DNA from 2 places in the Zobellella aerophila genome. Region 1 is predicted to be linked to the other one. Evidence: predicted binding sites of a transcription regulator. Region 1 holds the regulator's gene; the other holds the start of a gene.
What was found. The regulator sigma-54, encoded in region 1, starts transcription at its own class of promoters, with help from an activator protein. The targets are predictions, from matches to a motif close to TGGCACNGTTTTNGCTT.

Region 1 (3,384 bases):
GCACCCGCCACCTATTCCCAAACCCTGGAAAATGGCCAGCCGGTGCGTGCCGAGGCGCGGGAAATTCATTACGACATCAAAGCCCGCACTATCACCCTGTTACGGGATGCCAAACTGAAACAACGGGACAACACCGTCAGCGGCCACCGCATCCGTTATCATATCGACAGGCAGCAGATGGAAGCCGAAGGTCAGGGCCAGCAAGGCAGGGTCACTACCGTCTTCCTGCCGGAGCAGGTAGAAGACCTAGAGAATAATACGGGTAAACAGGACTGAGCCATGGCGATACTGAAAGCACGGGGTTTACAAAAAAGCTATAAGGGACGCCAGGTGGTGGCCGATGTCAGCCTGACCGTCAACACCGGCCAGGTGGTCGGCTTGCTGGGCCCCAACGGCGCGGGGAAAACCACTTCCTTCTATATGATAGTGGGCCTGGTACAACGGGATGCAGGCAGCATTACCATAGATGACCAGGATATCAGCCATCAGCCCATGCATGTCCGGGCTCAGTCCGGAATCGGCTATTTGCCCCAGGAAGCATCGATCTTCCGTCGCCTGAGTGTGGCCGATAACCTGATGGCGGTTTTGGAAACCCGTCAGGATCTGGACAGCCCGAGCCGTAACGAAAAAATGGAACAATTGCTGGAAGAATTCAATATCACCCATATCCGGGACAGCCTGGGCATGAGCCTGTCCGGTGGGGAACGTCGACGGGTAGAAATTGCCCGGGCCCTGGCGGCCGATCCCCGTTTTATTTTATTGGATGAACCCTTCGCCGGTGTCGATCCCATTTCGGTTATCGACATCAAAAAAGTCATACTGCACCTGCGCGACCGGGGGCTCGGTGTGCTGATCACCGACCATAATGTCAGGGAGACCCTGGATGTCTGCGAACGCGCCTATATTGTGAGCCACGGACACCGGATTGCCGCCGGCACCCCTGCCGAAATTTTGAGTAATGAGCAGGTGAAAAAAGTCTACCTGGGTGACCAGTTCAGCCTCTGAATCGGCTCCGCACGGCACAATCGCGGCATAATTAACAAGGACTTACCGAACAGATGAAGCCAACACTCCAGTTACGTCTGGGTCAGCAGTTAACCATGACTCCCCAGTTGCAACAAGCCATCCGGCTGTTGCAACTCTCCAGCCTGGAACTGCAGCAGGAGATCCAGCAAGCCCTGGAGGCCAACCCCTTGCTGGAGCAGGAAGAGCCGGACACCATTGAGGTTGCGGAGCCCCGCCAGGATGACCAGATGGCCACGGACACCGCCATGGAGCAGAGCAAGCTGTCCGACGAACTCCCCACCGACAGCCAGTGGGACGATGTCTACAGCGCTTCCACCAGCGGCCCTGGCCCTGCACCGGACGGGGCCGAGGATATGGTATACCAGGGTGAAACCACCGAGACCCTGCAGGATTACCTGCTTTGGCAGATGCAACTGACCCCCTTCAGCGACACCGATCAGGCCATCGCCACCACCATTATCGACGCCATCGACGAGGCCGGTTACCTGACCATAGGTATTCAGGATATCTGTGACGCGGTTGCCGGCGATGAGCTGGACATTGAGCCGGAAGAGGTCGAAGCTGTATTAAAAAGGATCCAGCATTTTGATCCCATCGGCGTTGCCGCTCGTTCGGTACAGGAGTGTTTGTTGATCCAGCTTGAGCGCTTCCCGCCCGACACCCCCTGGTTACCCCAGACCCGGGAAGTCATTACCCAGCATATGGACCTGCTCGGTAACCGGGACTATCGCACCCTGCAGCGCAAGGCCAAACTGAAGGAAGAGGAGCTGCGCGCCGTGCTGGCCCTGATCCAACAGCTCGAACCCAGGCCCGGCAACAGCGTTCTCCAGAGCAGCTCTGAATACGTGATCCCCGATCTGGTGGTGACCAAGCGTCAGGGGCTCTGGACGGCTGAGCTGAATGCGGATGCCATGCCCAAGGTTAGATTGAACCAAACCTATGCCGCCATGGCCAAACACACTAAGGACAGTCGGGATAGCCAGTTTATCCGCAGTCATCTGCAAGACGCCAAGTGGTTCATCAAGAGTCTTGAAAGCAGAAATGAGACCCTGCTCAAGGTTGCCAATTGTATTGTGGAACAACAACAGGCATTCTTTGAACAGGGAGAGGAAGCCATGAAGCCCATGGTGCTGAATCATGTGGCCGAAGCCGTGGAGATGCATGAATCAACCATCTCCCGGGTGACCACCCAGAAATTCCTGCATACCCCCAGGGGCGTGTTTGAGCTGAAGTACTTTTTCTCCAGCCATGTAGGAACCGACGATGGTGGTGAATGTTCCTCCACCGCAATTCGTGCCCTGATCAAGAAGCTGGTCAGTGCAGAAAATCCGGCCAAGCCATTAAGCGACAGCAAAATCGCACAGTTGCTGGCCGAACAGGGGATACAAGTGGCCCGTCGAACCATCGCAAAGTACCGCGAGTCTCTGGCCATCCCCCCTTCCAATCAGCGTAAACGCCTGGTTTAAGGCAGACCAAGAAGGAAGACGTTATGCAAATAAACCTGACTGGACACCATGTAGAAATCACCGATGCACTACGTGACTATGTGAATAGCAAATTTACCAAGTTGGAACGTCACTTCGATCATATTACCAATGCGCACGTCATCCTTAACGTGGAAAAATTACAACAGATTGCCGAGGCCAAGCTGAATGTCAGCGGCGGAGAAGTGTTCGCCAATGCCCAGCATGAAAACATGTATGCGGCTATCGACGGCTTGATCGACAAGCTGGATCGCCAGATCATCAAACACAAAGAGAAGCTCAAAAAAATATAACCATGGAAGTCGCCGATATATTAAGCAGGGACTGCACCCGCAGTGCAGTTCCTTGTACAAGCAAGAAACGCGCCCTGGAAATCATCAGCGAGCTGGCCGCCCAACATCTGAACATCAACAGCCAACAGCTTTTTGACTGCCTGCTGGCCCGGGAAAAAATGGGTACCACCGGCATAGGTAATGGTATCGCCATTCCCCATGGCCGTATCGGCAATGAAAATAAGGCGACGGCGGTACTGCTGACCTTTGCCGAGTCGGTGGAGTTCGATGCCATCGACAACCAGCCGGTAGGGCTGGTTTTTGCGCTGCTGGTGCCGGAACAAGAATGTAAACAACACCTGAAAACCTTGTCGCTTATCGCCGAAAAGCTCAGTAATAAGCAGGTTTGCAAACAACTACGCCAGGCCACCAGCGACGATGAATTGTACCAAATCATGATTTCTGCCTGAGGAGCTGGTATGCAACTGGTTATCGTGAGTGGCCGCTCAGGCTCGGGTAAGACAGTCGCCCTGCGGGTACTGGAAGACCTAGGCTACTATTGCGTCGATAACCTGCCGGTTGAACTGCTGCCCGACCTGATC
Region 2 (3,384 bases), on a different contig from region 1:
CCCTGCCGCTGTATTCCGGTGGCGCCACCAGCTCCCAGGTGAAACAGGCCCAGCACAACTATGTCGCCGCCAGCGAGCGGCTCGAACGCAGCTTCCGCTCGGTGCAGAGCCAGGTATATTCCTCTTTCAATGATGTCAACGGCGCACTCGGCTCGGTACGCGCCTTCGAGCAGCTGGTGGTATCGGCGGAAAGCGCGCTCAGCGCCACCGAAGCCGGTTACGAGGTGGGTACCCGCACCATAGTGGATGTACTCAATGCCACCCGCCAGCTGTATGACGCCAAGCAGAAGCTGTCCGAGGCCCGCTACAATTATATCCTCAGTCAGCTGCAGCTGAAGCAGGCCGCCGGCAACCTGACCGAGCAGGATCTGCTGGAGATTAACGCCGGACTGAAGAAATAGCCAGGAACCCAGGGAGTGAGGGCCGGCCTCCTGACATCACTCCCACCCGCCCTAGAAGTCCCCCAGAAATACGCGCCCTATGCCCTATCTAGATTAAATTGCGGTTCCGAATAGTAGCTCACTCAAGACAGCGACCGGGTATAGCTAAGCAGATCCCCTGTGTCAGGGATAGCCCAGCGGAGCACTCAGGGACGGGTGCATGGCGTGTCTGCGTGCGCGACCCGGTCGATGTAGCGGTATTAGGAACAGTTATTTAAACTTAACAAAATATCAGCAACTTCTTTTGAAATGAATGCGCCGGAGGCGATATGCAACCGCTCGTCACGCCCTTCTTCGATGACTCGACCTTCACCTTCAGCTATGTCGTTCAAGATCCGGGCTCTGGCTGCTGCGCCATTATCGATCCCGTGCTGAACTTCGATTACGCCTCCGGTACCACTGCCACCACCGGCGCCGACGAAATATTGGCCTTTATTAACAAGGCCCGGTTGATAACCGAATGGATCCTGGAAACCCATGTCCATGCCGATCATCTGTCGGCCGCCTCTTATCTTCGACAAAAAACCGGGGCCAGGCTCGGCATCGGCGCCCTCACCACCGAGGTGCAAACGACCTTCGGGGCACTGTTCAACGCCGGCCCCGACTTTGCCCGGGACGGCAGCCAGTTCGATCGGCTGTTCGCCGACGGCGACCCCATCGCCATCGGCGCGCTCGAAGGCCATGCCATCCACACACCGGGCCATACTCCCGGCTGCATGACCTATGTATTCGGCGATGCCGCCTGGGTCGGTGATACCCTGTTCATGCCCGACTATGGCACCGCCCGCTGCGATTTTCCCGGCGGCGACGCGGCCAGCCTCTACCGCTCCGTGCACAAGATCTTTGCCCTGCCCGCCTCGACCCGCCTCTTTATGTGTCACGATTACAAGGCCCCGGGACGGGAGCAATATGCCTGCCAGACCACGGTGGAGGAAGAGCGCCTGCACAACCTCCATATTCACCAGGGCATTACCGAGGACGAATTCGTGCGCATGCGCCGCGAGCGGGACGCCAAGCTGGACACGCCCCGGCTGCTGCTGCCCTCGGTACAGGTCAACATGCGGGCCGGCCGGTGGCCGCCGGCGGAAGATGACGGCCGGGTGTATCTGAAGGTGCCGGTTAACCGATTCTGAGCCGCCCTCCGCCTAGAGTGACCGAAATAACGGTATACCTAATGCCATCACCGCATTGCTTCGCCGGCCCGATCCAGGCCTGCACCATCTTGGCCCCCTTGCCTTGTTATTGTGCAAAGATTTGCCTCATCGGCACTCTAACCACCTGATTAATAATAAACTACATCAATGGCACAGGCCTTGCTTGATAGATATAAACGCATCTAACCACAAGGCCATTATGACAGCTTCGATCCATACCACCTGCCCTTACTGCGGCGTTGGCTGCGGCGTCAAGATCGACGGCCAGGGTGCCGTCACCGGTGACCAGCTTCATCCCGCCAACCGGGGCGCCCTCTGTGTCAAAGGCATGGCGTTGGGCGAAAGCCAGACCCTGCCCAATCGCCTGCTCTATCCCAGGGTAGATGGCAGGCAGCTGGACTGGCCCGAGGCCATCGCCACCGTCGCCACCGGCTTTGCCGAGATTATTAAACGGCATGGCCCCCAGGCCGTGGCCTTCTACGGTTCGGGCCAGATGCTGACCGAAGACTATTATGTGGCCAACAAGCTGATGAAAGGCTTCATCGGCTCCGCCAATATCGACACCAACTCCCGCCTGTGCATGTCGTCCGCCGTCGCCGCCCATCAGCGCGCCTTTGGCGAGGATGCCGTGCCCGCCGGTTATGAGGATCTGGCCGAAGCCGAGCTGGTGGTCATGGTGGGGGCCAATAGCGCCTGGACCCACCCGGTACTTTTTCGCCGGCTGGAGCAGGCCAGGGCCGCCAACCCCGCTCAGCGGTGGATAGTGATAGATCCCAGGGGCACGGCCACCAGCCAGCAGGCGGATCTGCACCTGCAAATAAAACCCGGCTCGGACCTGCTGCTATTCAACGGACTGGCCCGCCGAATCCTGGACAGCGCCAGCATGGACCGGGCTTTTATCGAGCAGCACGTCACCGGCTTTGCCGAGCTGAGCCTGACGTTGGGCGGATCCGAATACCGGACAGATAAGGTGGCCGAAGCCACTGGCCTGACCATCGCCGAGCTGAATCGTTTCTACCAGGCCTTCCTCGATACTCCCAAGACCCTGACCCTGTTCTGCATGGGCATCAACCAGTCCGAACAGGGCACCGACAATGCCGGCGCCATCATCAACTGCCACCTGCTCACCGGCCGCATCGGCAAGCCGGGGGCTGCCCCCTTTTCCCTTACCGGCCAGCCCAATGCCATGGGCGGCCGAGAGGTAGGGGGCCTGGCCAACCAGCTAGCGGCCCATATGGACTTCGCCCCCGGCAACCGGGACAAGGTGGCCCGTTTCTGGGGTAGCGATCGGCTGGCCCCGGGCCCGGGACTAAAGGCCATGGAGATGATAGATGCACTGGAGCGGGGCGACATCAAGGCACTGTGGGTGATGGGCTCCAACCCGGCGGTATCCCTGCCCGACAGCGCCCGTGCCCGCCGCGCCCTGGAAAAGTGCGAATTGTTGGTGGTGTCGGATATCAGTCCCAACACGGATACCGCCCGGCTGGCCAGGGTCTTGCTGCCCGCCGCCGGCTGGGGCGAGAAAGACGGCACTGTGACCAACTCGGCCCGCACCATTTCCCGTCAGCGCCCGTTCAAGCCGGCGCCCGGCGCCGCCAGGCCAGACTGGTGGGCTATCTGCCAGGTGGCCCAGGCCATGGGCTTTGAGCAGGCATTCGGCTTCGACTCGCCCGCCGCCATCTTCCGCGAGCACGCGGCCCTGTCCGGCTTCGAGAACGGCGGCGAACGGTTGTTCGATATCTCGGCCCTGAGCGGCCTGAGCGATGAGCAGTATCAACAAATGACACCGC

Region 2: the regulator sigma-54 is predicted to act here: its motif matches at 1,743-1,759, upstream of ABD806_RS14265 (nitrate reductase).

What each region holds. Positions count from the first base shown of each region.
Region 1 covers NZ_BAABCX010000002.1:778,112-781,495, forward strand. Annotated here, with positions in the region: gene lptA (lipopolysaccharide transport periplasmic protein LptA) at 1-276, shown strand, start outside; gene lptB (LPS export ABC transporter ATP-binding protein) at 280-1,005, shown strand; gene ABD806_RS11275 (RNA polymerase factor sigma-54) at 1,059-2,492, shown strand; gene hpf (ribosome hibernation promoting factor) at 2,516-2,803, shown strand; gene ptsN (PTS IIA-like nitrogen regulatory protein PtsN) at 2,806-3,252, shown strand; gene rapZ (RNase adapter RapZ) at 3,262-3,384, shown strand, end outside.
Region 2 covers NZ_BAABCX010000004.1:143,523-146,906, reverse strand. Annotated here, with positions in the region: gene tolC (outer membrane channel protein TolC) at 1-401, shown strand, start outside; gene ABD806_RS14270 (MBL fold metallo-hydrolase) at 710-1,573, shown strand; gene ABD806_RS14265 (nitrate reductase) at 1,794-3,384, shown strand, end outside.